DNA from 2 places in the Streptomyces sp. NPDC004788 genome. Region 2 is predicted to be linked to the other one. Evidence: riboswitches for the same ligand, from Rfam matches in the RefSeq annotation. Region 2 holds a riboswitch; the other holds the start of a gene.

Region 1 (6,813 bases), on a different contig from region 2:
CCGGGCACGCGCACCCGTCGGTCAATCGACCGAACCTCACCAGCGTCGGAACCATCATCTGGCTGAGTTCCGAGCTGATGTTCTTCGCGGCCCTCTTCGCGATGTACTTCACCCTGCGATCCGTGATGGGTCCGGACTTCTGGGCGGAAAAGGCCGATGCCTTGAACCTCCCGTTCTCCGCGACGAACACCACGATCCTGGTGCTCTCCTCCCTCACCTGCCAGCTCGGCGTCTTCGCCGCCGAGCGGGGCGACGTGAAGAAGCTCCGGACGTGGTTCATCATCACCTTCGTGATGGGCGCGATCTTCATCGGCGGCCAGGTCTTCGAGTACACCGAGCTGGTCAAGAAGGACGGCCTCTCGCTGTCCTCGGACCCGTACGGCACGGTGTTCTACCTGACCACCGGCTTCCACGGCCTGCACGTGACGGGCGGTCTCATCGCCTTCCTGCTGGTCCTCGGCCGGACGTACGCCGCCAAGAGGTTCACCCACGAGCAGGCAACCGCCGCCATCGTCGTGTCCTACTACTGGCACTTCGTCGATGTCGTCTGGATCGGCCTCTTCGCCACGATCTACTTGATCAAGTAATCGGTCTCCGCCTCCGGGCGCAGACACATCCAGCAAGCATCGACGCAGAAGATCCTGACACCGGGGTAATCCGTGAAAAAGCTCTCCGCACGACGACGCCATCCGCTGGCGGCGGTCGTCGTCCTACTCCTCGCGCTGGCGGCAACTGGGGGGCTGTACGCCGCGTTCGCGCCCGCGGGCACGGCCAAGGCCGACGAAACCGCCCAGTCCCTCGCCATCGAGGAGGGCAAGAAGCTCTACTCCGTCGGCTGCGCCAGCTGCCACGGAACCGGCGGTCAGGGCACCTCTGACGGCCCGTCCCTGGTCGGCGTGGGCTCGGCGGCGGTGGACTTCCAGGTCGGCACCGGCCGTATGCCCGCCCAGCAGCCGGGCGCCCAGGTCCCGAGGAAGAAGACGATCTACTCGCAGGCTGAGATCGACCAGCTTGCCGCGTACGTCGCCTCCCTCGGCGCCGGCCCGATCGCGCCGAAGGAAAGCCAGTACAGCCCTGACGGTGCCGACATCGCCAAGGGTGGCGAGCTGTTCCGCACCAACTGCGCCCAGTGCCACAACTTCACCGGTGAGGGCGGCGCGCTGACCTACGGCAAGTACGCGCCCACCCTTGAGGGCGTGGACCCGAAGCACCTCTACGAGGCCATGCAGACCGGCCCGCAGAACATGCCCTCCTTCCCCGACACCACGATGCCGGAGAAGCAGAAGAAGGACATCATCGCCTACGTCCAGGCCGTCAACAGCGACAAGGCCGACAGCCCGGGTGGTCTCAAGCTGGGTGGCCTCGGCCCCGTCAGCGAGGGTCTGTTCGCGTGGATCTTCGGTCTGGGCGCGCTGATCGCAGTTGCCATCTGGGTCGCGGCCCACACCGCTAAGGCCAAGAAGTCATGAGTACCCAAGAGAATCCAGAAGAGAACCTGCCGACCGTGCAGGACACCGCGCACGGCGCGGTGAAGGTCGCCGACGACCCGTTCGCCGACCCGGGCCTCCCGCCCCACAAGCCCCGCATCCAGGACATCGACGAGCGGGCCGCCCGCCGGTCCGAGCGTGCGGTCGCCTTCATGTTCACGCTGTCGATGCTGGCCACGATCGGCTTCATCGCCTCGTACGTGATCTTCCCCGTCGACGCGATCGTGTACATCTGGCCGTTCGGCCGGGTGTCCTCGCTCAACTTCGCCCTGGGTCTGACCCTCGGTGCGGCGCTGTTCTTCATCGGCGCGGGCGCGGTCCACTGGGCCCGCACCCTGATGTCCGACGTCGAGATCGCCGACGAGCGTCACCCGATGGCGGCGGAGCCCGAGGTCAAGGCGAAGGTCATGGCGGACTTCGCGGCCGGTGCCGCCGAGTCCGGCTTCGGCCGCCGCAAGCTGATCCGCAACACGCTCTTCGGGGCGCTCGCGATGGTTCCGCTGTCCGGCATCGTCCTGCTGCGTGACATGGGTCCGCTGCCCGAGGAGAAGCTCCGCAGCACGCTGTGGGCCAAGGGCAAGCAGCTCATCAACATGAACACGCACGAGCCGCTGCGTCCCGAGGACGTCGCGGTGGGTTCGCTGACCTTCGCGATGCCCGAGGGCCTCTCGGAGCACGACGAGCACTTCCAGACCGAGATCGCCAAGGCCGCCCTGATGATCATCCGGATCCAGCCGGAGGACATCAAGGACAAGCGCGAGCTCGAGTGGTCGCACGAGGGCATCGTCGCCTTCTCGAAGATCTGCACCCACGTCGGCTGCCCGATCTCGCTGTACGAGCAGCAGACGCACCACGTGCTCTGCCCGTGCCACCAGTCCACCTTCGACCTGTCCGACGGCGCCCGCGTCATCTTCGGCCCGGCCGGCCACGCCCTGCCGCAGCTGCGGATCGGCGTGAACGACAAGGGTTACCTCGAGGCGCTCAGCGACTTCGAAGAGCCCGTCGGTCCTGCCTTCTGGGAGCGCGGATGAGCACCGTGACCAACACGCGTAAGCAGGCGCCCCGCGGAGAGCGGATCGCCGACTGGGCCGACGGTCGCCTGGGGATCTACACGCTGGCCAAGGCCAACATGCGGAAGATCTTCCCGGACCACTGGTCCTTCATGCTGGGTGAGGTCTGCCTCTACAGCTTCCTCATCATCATCCTGACCGGCGTCTACCTGACGATGTTCTTCCACCCGTCCATGAACGAGGTGGAGTACATGGGACCCTACGTCCCGCTCCAGGGTCAGCTGATGTCCGAGGCGTTCAACTCGACCATGCACATCTCCTTCGAGGTGCGCGGTGGCCTGCTCATCCGGCAGATCCACCACTGGGCGGCGCTGATCTTCCTCGCCGGCATGTTCGTGCACATGATGCGCGTCTTCTTCACCGGCGCGTTCCGCAAGCCGCGTGAGATCAACTGGCTGTTCGGCTTCCTGCTGTTCTTCCTGGGCATGTTCACCGGCTTCACCGGTTACTCGCTCCCGGACGACCTGCTCTCCGGCACCGGTGTCCGCTTCATGCAGGGCGCGATCCTGTCCGTGCCGATCATCGGCACGTACCTGTCGATGTTCCTGTTCGGCGGCGAGTTCCCCGGCGGCGACTTCGTCGCCCGGTTCTACTCGGCGCACGTGCTGCTGCTCCCGGGCATCATGCTCGGCCTGGTGGTCGCGCACCTCATCCTGGTGTTCGTCCACAAGCACACCCAGTTCGAGGGCCCCGGCCGCACGAACAAGAACGTCGTCGGCATGCCGCTGCTGCCGGTCTACATGGCGAAGGCCGGAGGCTTCTTCTTCCTGGTCTTCGGCGTGATCGCGGTCGTCGCGGCCATCGCCTCGATCAACCCGATCTGGGCCATCGGCCCGTACCGCCCGGACCAGGTGTCCACCGGCGCCCAGCCCGACTGGTACATGGGCTTCGCCGAGGGTCTGATCCGTGTCATGCCGGGCTGGGAGATCAACCTGTGGGGCCACACGCTGGTCCTCGGCGTGATGATCCCGCTGGCGATCTTCCCGCTGGTCCTCGCGGCCATCGCGGTGTACCCGTTCATCGAGTCCTGGATCACCGGCGACAAGCGCGAGCACCACATCGCGCAGCGCCCGCGCAACGCTCCGACGCGCACCGCCTTCGGTGTCGCCTGGATCACCGCGTACATGATCATGCTGGTGGGTGGTGGAAACGACCTCTGGGCGACCCACTTCCACCTGTCGCTGAACTCGATCACCTGGTTCGTGCGGATCTTCTTCTTCGCCGGCCCGGTCATCGCCTTCATCGTCACCAAGCGGATCTGCCTCGGCCTCCAGCGCCGCGACAAGGACAAGGTGCTGCACGGCCGCGAGTCCGGCATCATCAAGCGCCTGCCGCACGGTGAGTTCGTCGAGGTCCACCAGCCGCTCAGCCAGGGCCAGCGCTACAAGCTCACGGCGCACGAGCAGTACGCGCCGGCCGAGCTGCCGCCGGCCGTCGACGAGAACGGTGTCGAGCGCAAGATCGGCCGCATGGAGAAGCTCCGGGTCAAGCTGAACCGGGGTTACTACGGCGGCGACAGCCAGGTCGCCAAGCCCACCGTCGAGGAGTACCGGGAGATCGAGAGCGGCCACGGCCACCACTGATCACCACTGACCTCCTGACGTAGGTCGCCACGGCGAGAGCCCCGTCCATTCGATGGACGGGGCTCTTTGCCGTTGCCCGAGATCGATAGGGTGGGGTCATCACGCCATCGCGTGCCATACGTCGTAGACCAGGAGCTGTCATGAGCGCTGTGAACCCCGCTGGAGGCGACACCGCGGCGGGCCGCTCCTGGCCCGCCCTGCTGAACGGACTGCTCGAAGGCCGCAACCTGTCCGCCGACGACACCGCCTGGGCGATGGACCTGATCATGCGCGGCGAGGCGACCGACGTGCAGATCGCCGGCTTCATGGTGGCGCTGCGGGCCAAGGGCGAGACGGTCGAGGAGATCACCGGCCTCGTCCGGACCATGTACGAGCACGCCAACGTCATCGAGGTACCCGGCCCGGCCGTGGACATCGTCGGCACCGGCGGCGACGGCGCCAAGACGGTGAACATCTCCACCATGGCCTCCATCGTGGTGGCCGGCACCGGCGTGAAGGTCGTCAAGCACGGCAACCGCGCCGCGTCCTCCGCCTCCGGCTCCTCCGACGTCCTGGAGAAGCTCGGCGTCAACCTCGACATCACCCCGCGCCGGGTCGCCGAGGTCGCCGAGGAGGCCGGCATCACCATCTGCTTCGCGGTGAGGTTCCACCCCTCGCTGCGGTACGTGGCCACGGCCCGCGGCCAGCTCGGCATCCGGACCACCTTCAACGTGCTCGGTCCGCTGACCAACCCGGCCAAGGTGCGGGCACAGGCCGTCGGCGTCGCCGACCCGCGGATGGCGCCGATCGTGGCCGGAGTCCTCGCCGAGCGCGGCAACTCCGCCCTGGTGTTCCGCGGCGACGACGGCCTGGACGAGCTGACCACCACCGGCACCTCCCGGGTGTGGGTGGTCCGGGACGGCGCCGTGCGCGAGGAGCGCTTCGACCCGCGTGACGTCGGCATCCAGCCGGTGACCCTGGACGCGCTGCGCGGCGGCGACCCGTCGTACAACGCCGATGTCGCCCGACGGCTGCTCGCCGGCGAGACCGGGCCGGTGCGCGACGCGGTGCTGCTCAACGCGGCGGCGGCGCTCACCGCCCTGGAGCCGGGCGAAGGCACCCTGGCGGAGCAACTGGCCGCGGGCATCGCGAAGGCCGCCGAGTCCGTCGACTCCGGCGCGGCCCGGCGGGCCCTGGAGCGGTGGATCGCCGCCAGCAACGCCTGACGCCTCGTTCGGAGGCATGTGAACGCACTGTTGCGACCCCGTCCCGGATGCCGGGACGGGGTTGCGGCGTCGTGATCGTCTGGCATAGGTTTTTCGACAGGTCATGAGTGACAGCCACAAAGCCCCGGCTGGCTGTCCGGCAACCCTCCGTCCGTGGCGGGGTGCCCCGGGTGAAGACCAGGCCGCACGAGCAGAAGCCTGCGGCAAGCGCGGACCCCTGCGCACCACCCTGGGGTCCTTGGTCCTCTAGGGAGCGGTGTCTCGTGAGCAAGCGAATGCGTTAGGGCCCTCGGCCCCTCACCGAAATCAACACCCGTCCGCGGCAACCCCTTTCCGCGCCTCCGCGCGCTGCCGCCGCACGGGCACTCGTACGCCTTTTCGCGCCCCTTTCATGCCGGGAGACACCGTTATGTCCGCACGCCCGAACGCCGCCGCCCTCGCCTCCGCCGTCACCGCCGACACCTCCGCCGACCCCTGCTGCGACGCCCCGCTGCCGGTCCTCGGCCGGGACGTCACCGTCCCGCTGGTCACCGGCGGCGAGGTCACCTACGCCGCGCTCGACTACGCCGCCAGCGCCCCGGCCCTCCAGCGCGTGTGGGACGACGTCGCCGCCTACGCCCCGTACTACGGCAGCGTCCACCGCGGCGCCGGCTACCTCTCCCAGCTCTCCACCGACCTCTTCGAGAACAGCCGCGCCACCGTCGCCGAGTTCCTCGACTGCCGCCCCGGCGACCAGGTCGTCTTCACCCGCTCCACCACCGACTCGCTCAACCTGCTCGCCCACGTCGTCCCCGCCGACTGCCAGGTCTTCGTCTTCGAGACCGAGCACCACGCCTCGCTCCTCCCGTGGCGCGACGCCCAGGTCACCTACCTCAACGCGCCGCGCACCCCGCAGCAGGCCGTCGAGACCCTGGAGCGCGCGCTCGCCGAGCGCGATCCGTACGGCCCCGCGCTGGTCTGCGTGACCGGCGCCTCCAACGTCACCGGCGAGCTGTGGCCGGTGCGCGAACTCGCCGCCGCCGCGCACGCGCACGGCGCGCGGATCGTCCTCGACGCCGCCCAGCTGGCGCCCCACCACCCCGTCTCCGTACGGGAGTTGGACGTCGACTGGGTCGCGTTCTCCGGGCACAAGCTGTACGCCCCGTTCGGCTCCGGCGTGCTCGCCGGCCGCGCCGACTGGCTGCAGGACGCCGAGCCCTACCTCGCGGGCGGCGGCGCCTCCCGCAAGGTGGCCCGCCGGGCCGACGGTGGTGTGGACGTGGAGTGGCACACCACCGCGGCCCGGCACGAGGCCGGTTCGCCCAACGTCATCGGCGTCTACTCCATCGCCTCGGCCTGCAAGGCGCTCACCGAGGCCGGCTTCGACCGGCTCGTCGCCCGCGAGCGGCACCTCATCGCCAAGGTCCGGCAGGGCCTCGCCGACGTCCCCGAGGTCCGTGTGCTCTCCCTCTTCGGCGATGACGCCGAC
Region 2 (6,813 bases):
GACGCCGGCACCGTCCGGCGTGGCCGTCTCCAGGCCCTGCTCGAAGCGCACGTCGTCGTCGTTCACGTACACGTTGACGAAGCGGCGCAGCTTGCCCTGGTCGTCGAGGACGCGCGCGGCGATGCCCGCGTGGTTCTTCTCCAGGTCGGCGATGACCTCGGCGAGGGTCGCGCCCTGGGCGGCGACCTCGGCCTGGCCGCCGGTGTAGGTGCGGAGGATGGTGGGGATGCGGACGTTCACGGCCATGTCGGTGCGTGCCTTCCTAAGAGCGGTCAGTGGGCCAGGCCGGCGTCGCGGAACGCGTCGAGGCTCGGGCGGATGGTGGCGGTCGCCTGAGAGGTGTCGGCCACGGCGTCCAGGGTCTTGAGTCCGTCACCCGTGTTGAGGACGACGGTGGTCTTCGACGGGTCGATGACGCCGTTCTCGACGAGCTTCCTCGTCACGCCGACGGTCACACCGCCCGCGGTCTCGGCGAAGATGCCCTCGGTGCGGGCGAGCAGCTTGATGGCGTCGACGATCTGCTCGTCGTCGACGTCCTCGACGGCGCCGCCGGTCCGGCGGGCGATGTCGAGCACGTACGGGCCGTCGGCCGGGTTGCCGATGGCGAGCGACTTGGCGATGGTGTTCGGCTTCTGGGGCCGCACGACGTCGTGGCCGGCCTTGAAGGCGGCGGAGACCGGGGAGCAGCCCTCGGCCTGGGCGCCGAAGATCTTGTACGGCTTGTCCTCGACCAGGCCGAGCTTGATGAGCTCCTGCAGACCCTTGTCGATCTTGGTGAGCTGGGAGCCGGAGGCGATCGGGATGACCAGCTGGTCCGGGATGACCCAGCCGAGCTGCTCGCAGATCTCGTACGCGAGCGTCTTGGAGCCCTCGCCGTAGTACGGGCGGAGGTTGACGTTCACGAAGCCCCAGCCCTCGCCGAGCGGGTCGCCGATGAGCTCCGAGCAGAACCGGTTGACGTCGTCGTAGTTGCCCTCGATGGCGACGAGGTCGCCGCCGTAGACGCCGGCCATGACGACCTTGCCCTGCTCCAGGTCGTGCGGGATGAACACGCAGGAGCGGAAGCCGGCCCGGGCGGCGGCGGCGCCGACGGCGCCGGCCAGGTTGCCGGTGGAGGAGCAGGAGAGGGTGGTGAAGCCGAAGGCGCGGGCGGCCTCGATGGCCTGGGCGACGACCCGGTCCTTGAAGGAGTGGGTCGGGTTGCCGGAGTCGTCCTTGACGAACAGCTTGCCGGGCTCGACACCGAGCTCGCGGGCCAGGTTGTCGGCCTGGACGAGCGGGGTCCAGCCGGGGTTCAGGTTCGGCTTCTCGGCGACGTCGGCCGGGACGGGCAGGAGCGGGGCGTAGCGCCACACGTTGGCCGGGCCGGCCTCGATGCGCTTGCGCAGCTCCTCGGGGTCGCCGGTCGGCAGGTCGTAGGCCACTTCGAGGGGGCCGAAGCACAGCTCGCAGGCGAAGATCGGGCCGAGCGGGAAGGTCTCGCCGCATTCGCGACAGGAGAGCCCGGACGCGGGACCGAGGTCGACGGAGGTGGTCGCGGATGCGACGGTCTGAACAGCCATGGAGGCGAGGCCCTTTCTCCTCATCTTCCTCATGACGCACTTCGCCATGAGACGGATTTGGCACCTTCCCTAGCCGGGGGCCTCGCTGGGCGAGACAAACCGACTGGAGGGTTGCCGGGGCTTCAACGGGCCGTATCCCTCTGCCCCTCTGGATGAGCGGTATTCGATTGTGGATCGCGGTCGGCACCCCGACATGCATCGGGGATCCGCGTTGTTCAAGACTGTAACCGAAGCCTTCGGAGCCTGAGAGGGCCGTCCGATCCGCGAGATGGAGATCACGTTGCTGGAAGAAGTGGAGCGCTGGCTCGCCCGGCGGTCCTGGTCCGTGGCCGACCGTCCGCTGGAGCGGATCCTCGCCGCCAAGCGCGGTACGAAGGTGAGCGTCGTGCTGCCCGCGCTGAACGAGGAGGCGACGGTCGGCACGATCGTCTCGGTGATCCGCCGCGAGCTGATGACGGAGGCGGTGCCGCTGGTGGACGAGCTGGTGGTGGTCGACTCGGGCTCCACCGACCGTACGGCCCGGGTCGCCGCGGCGGCCGGCGCGCGGGTGGTGGCGCGCGACGCGGTCCTGCCCCGGATACCGGCGCTGCCGGGCAAGGGCGAGGTCCTGTGGCGGTCACTGATGGTGACGAGCGGGGACGTGGTCTGCTTCGTGGACGCGGACCTCAGGGACTTCTCGGCGGACTTCGTCTCCGGGATCGTGGGGCCGCTCCTGACCGAACCGGACGTGCACTTCGTGAAGGCGATGTACGACCGCCCGCTCGACACCGGGTCCGACGGGCTCGCCTCCGGCAAGACCCCAGGTCAGGGCGGTCGGGTGACGGAGCTGGTGGCGCGGCCGCTGCTCAATCTGCACTGGCCGCAGCTCGCCGGCTTCGTCCAGCCGCTGGGCGGTGAGTACGCGGCGCGCCGCTCGCTGCTCGAACAGCTGCCCTTCCCCGTCGGTTACGGAGTGGAGCTGGGCCTGCTGGTGGACGCGCTGCACACCGTGGGCCTCGACGCGCTCGCACAGGTGGACGTGGGAGTGCGCAAGCACCGTCACCAGGACGACCAGGCGCTGGGCCGGATGGCGGCGGCGATCTACCGCACGGCGCAGCTGCGGCTGTCGCGCGGGCACCTCGTACGGCCGCGGCTCACGCAGTTCGAGCGGGCCGCGGAGGGGTTCACGCCTCGGACGTACCCGGTGGACACGGAGGAGCGGCCGCCGATGGCGGAGGTGGCGGAGTACGCGGAGCGGCGCCGCGTGGCGTGACGGCGCCGCGTGCCGCCGTGACCCCCGACGCGGCGCCGTGACCCCCGACGCGGCACCGTGACCCCCGACGCCCCGCCCGCCGTCTCGATCCGTGAGCCGGCTGTCTCGAAAACGCTCTGTCTGGAATCCGTACGTTTGAGCGTTTACGGGACGGGCTAGGTTCGCCGTATGGCTTCTGTCCTCGTGGCATCGAACCGCGGCCCGGTCTCGTACACCGTCCGCCCCGACGGCTCACTGGACACCCGGCGGGGCGGCGGCGGCCTCGTCTCGGGGCTCAGCGCGGTGCCCTCGGGGCTGTGGGTGTGCGCGGCGCTCGGCGACGGGGACCGCGAGGCGGTGCGGCGCGGGGTGGCCGAGCCGGGCGTGCGGATGCTCGACATCGACCCGGAGGTGTACGCCGACGCGTACAACGGCATCGCGAACTCGGTGCTGTGGTTCCTCCACCACCACCTCTACGACATCCCGCGCGAGCCCGTCTTCGACGCCGCCTTCCGCCGCCGCTGGGAGTCCTACCGCGCCTACAACCGGGCCTTCGCCGAGGCGCTCGCACAGGCCGCGGACGAGGGCGCGGCGGTCCTGGTGCAGGACTACCACCTGGCGCTCGTGCCGGGGCAGCTGCGGGCGCTCCGCCCCGACCTGCGGATCGGGCACTTCACGCACACCCCGTGGGCGGACCCGTGGTATCTGCGGATGCTGCCGGAGGACGTCCACGAGGAACTGGTCGCGGGCATGCTCGGCGCCGACGAGGTCGGCTTCCACACCCGGGCCTGGGCGGACGCCTTCCTCGCCGATCCGCGCGTGGCGCGCTCGATCGGCGACACCCGGGTCCGTACGCACCCGCTCGGCGTGGACGGCGACGACCTGCGCGCGCTCGCGCACCGGCCCGAGGTCGACGAGCGGCTCGCCCGGCTCCGGGAGGAGGTCGGCCCGGGCCGCAAGACGATCGTCCGCGTCGACCGCACCGAGCTGTCCAAGAACATCCTGCGCGGCCTGCTCGCCTACCGCGAACTGCTCACCACCCGCCCCGAGTGGCGCGGCCGCGTCGTCCACCTCGCCTCCGCCTACCCCTCCCGCCAGGACCTGGAGGTCTACCGCTCCTACACCGCCTCGGTCACGGAACTCGCCGAGGCGGTCAACGCCGAGTTCGGCACGGACGACTGGCAGCCCGTCCTCGTCTCCGTCCAGGACGACTTCACCCGCTCCCTCGCCGCCTACCGCCTCGCCGACGTCGCCCTGGTCAACCCCGTCCGCGACGGCATGAACCTGGTCGCCAAGGAGATCCCGGTCGTCTCCGACGCGGGCTGCGCGCTGGTGCTCTCCCGCGAGGCGGGCGCGTACGAGGAGCTGCGCACCGACGCCCTCACGATCAACCCCCACGACGTGACGGAGACGGCCGAAGCCCTGCACGAGGCCCTCTCCATGCCGGCGCCGGAGCGCGCCGACCGCACGAAGCGGCTCGCCGCCGCGGCGACGGCGCTGCCGCCGCGGCAGTGGTTCCTGAACCAGCTGGACGCGCTGCGGGACCGGTAGGGCGGTCGGGCGATCGACGGGGCCCGAACGGGCGCGCCGACAGCGTGGCTGACGGGATGCGGAGGGGGCGCGTGGTGCCCTGGCCGCCGGGGGACCCCGTCGAAAGGACACAGGACTTCCATGCGCATCGCACCACCGCTGAGACGCGGCCTGGGCGCGGCAGCAGCCGTCGCCCTCACCTGCGCCACCGCGCTGACCGGCATCGGCACGGCCCACGCCGGGACGCCGAAGGACAAGGACCGGCACAAGGCCGTCGACGTCAGGCTCACCGCGCACGGCATCGAGGCACCCGACGCCGCCGAGGGCGGACTCGTCCACTTCCACATCAGCACCGACGTCGCGCCGGGCCGCCAGCTCCAGGTCTTCCGCCCGCACAAGGGCGTGTCGGTGGACAAGGTGCTCGCCGACCTGACCAAGGCGATCGACGAGACCGACCCGGCGAACGCGGCGGCCGGCATCAACGCGTTCAACGCCGACGCGGAGGCGCTGGGCGGCGGTTTCGCCTCGCCGAAGGTCCCGGTCGACGTCACCGAGCCGATCTCGGACGGCACCGTCTACCTGCTCGACTTCAGCGCCTTCCTCGCGGACCCGGCGCACCCCGTCCTGAAGTCCCTCGAACTCTGCGACGGCGACAAGGACAAGGGTCTGGCCCCCTTCCCCAAGGGGATCGTGATCACTGAGGAGCAGGCCGCGGGCCCGCGCTTCCGGACCGAGGACGTGAACGAGGCGGACGCCCCGATCCTGGTGCACAACGCCTCCGACGAGATCCACGAGATGGCGATCCAGCCGGTCAAGCCGGGCACCACGGACGCCGACATCCAGGCGTACTTCGACGCCATCGCCCACGGCCAGCAGCCCCCGCCGTCGCCCTTCACCGGCGCGCCCAGCGGCCTGGGTGCCATCTCCCCCGACCACACCGCCATCGTCCAGGCGAAGGACCTGCCGGCCGGCACCTACGTCCTGCTCTGCTTCATCCCGGACGACGAGGCCGGCATCCCGCACGCCTTCGAGGGCATGCACAAGGTGGTCCAGCTGAGCTGACCCGCCCGACCGGCCGCCATCCGGTCACCATCAGGTGACCGGATGCGCTGGACGGCCGCCCGCCCCACCCGCCCGGCCGGTCCCACGGGACCGGCGGGGGCGGGCGGCGCCCGTCGCGGCCCTGCCCCACCCCTCCCCCCTCCCCTCCCCTCCCCCTGTATCGGGGCCGGACATTCCTCGGGATCGCCCTCTCCTCACGGGCCGTCACTCCGTGCCAGACTCTGCGCCGATCGTTCCCCCAGGCGATCCGTAACCCCCTGAACGGCTTACGGAAGGATCGCGTACGTGAAGAAGATTGTCGTGGGCATGACCCTAGGGTCGGCGCTCACCGCCCTCCTCGCCGCGGGGCTCACCCCCGCCGCCGCGCAGGAGGCCCGGGACCCGGCCACCGGCCCCGCCGCCGCCCCCGCGGCGCGGCCGGACAACCGGCCGGGACCGCTCACGAGGCAGCGCACCCAGCTGCGCGAGAAGGCGATCGACCTGATCGCCAAGGGCAAGGCGAAGGCGAACGCCAAGGGCGTCGTCCAGGTCGCGCCCGGAAAGTACGTCGAGACGACCACCACCACCGCCGTCCGCCAGGAGAAGATCTTCACGGTCCTCTCCGAGTTCGGCGACCAGAGCGCCGGCCGGTACGGCACGGTCCCCGGCCCGCTGCACAACCGGATCCCGCAGCCGGACCGCACCACCGACAACTCCAATGCCTGGGCCGCCGACTTCTCCAAGGCGTACTACGAGAACAAGTTCAACGGCTCCGGCGAGTCGATGAAGACCTACTACGAGAACCTGTCCAACGGGCGCTACTCGGTGGACAACACCGTCGAGGACTGGGTCAAGGTCCCCTACAACGAGTCCTACTACGGCGACAACGCCGTCGAGGACAAGGGCGGTTCCTGGGCCTTCATCCAGGACACCGGCGACGCCTGGTGGAACGCCCAGCTCGCGGCCGGCAAGACGCCCGCCGAGATCGACGCGTACCTCGCCCAGTTCGACGTCTGGGACCGCAACGACTACGACCACGACGGCAACTTCGACGAGCCCGACGGCTACATCGACCACTTCCAGGCCGTCCACGCCGGCATGGGCGAGGACGCCGGCGGCGGCGCGCAGGGCGACGACGCCATCTGGTCGCACCGCTGGTACGTCAACGGCGACGACTACGGCCTGACCGGCCCCGACGTCTCCGGCAGCCAGAACAAGCAGGGCGGCGCCCGCATCGGCCAGTCGAAGTACTGGCTCGGCGACTACACCACCGAGGGCGAGAACGGCGGACTCGGCGTCTTCTGCCACGAGTTCGGCCACGACCTCGGCCTGCCGGACTACTACGACACCGACGGCGGCGAGAACTCCACCGCCTTCTGGACCCTGATGAGCTCCGGCTCCTGGCTCGGCCACGGCGCCGCCGCGAACGAGGGCATCGGCACCCACCCG

Evidence for each region. Region 2 has a riboswitch for S-adenosylmethionine ahead of thrC (threonine synthase). Riboswitches for the same ligand answer to the same signal wherever they lie in the genome.
Region 1: another riboswitch for S-adenosylmethionine. It lies ahead of ACWEJX_RS28630 (aminotransferase class V-fold PLP-dependent enzyme); the one in region 2 lies ahead of thrC (threonine synthase).

The regions. Positions count from the first base shown of each region.
Region 1 is NZ_JBSGBF010000082.1:18,914-25,726, reverse strand. It holds gene ctaE (aa3-type cytochrome oxidase subunit III) at 1-587, shown strand, start outside; gene qcrC (cytochrome bc1 complex diheme cytochrome c subunit) at 660-1,469, shown strand; gene qcrA (cytochrome bc1 complex Rieske iron-sulfur subunit) at 1,466-2,518, shown strand; gene qcrB (cytochrome bc1 complex cytochrome b subunit) at 2,515-4,140, shown strand; gene trpD (anthranilate phosphoribosyltransferase) at 4,281-5,345, shown strand; SAM riboswitch class IV at 5,445-5,561, shown strand; gene ACWEJX_RS28630 (aminotransferase class V-fold PLP-dependent enzyme) at 5,755-6,813, shown strand, end outside.
Region 2 is NZ_JBSGBF010000001.1:113,268-120,080, reverse strand. It holds gene ACWEJX_RS00615 (MoaD/ThiS family protein) at 1-246, opposite strand, end outside; gene thrC (threonine synthase) at 273-1,586, opposite strand; SAM riboswitch class I at 1,580-1,721, opposite strand; gene ACWEJX_RS00605 (glucosyl-3-phosphoglycerate synthase) at 1,843-2,814, shown strand; gene ACWEJX_RS00600 (alpha,alpha-trehalose-phosphate synthase (UDP-forming)) at 2,983-4,344, shown strand; gene ACWEJX_RS00595 (hypothetical protein) at 4,465-5,385, shown strand; gene ACWEJX_RS00590 (immune inhibitor A domain-containing protein) at 5,671-6,813, shown strand, end outside.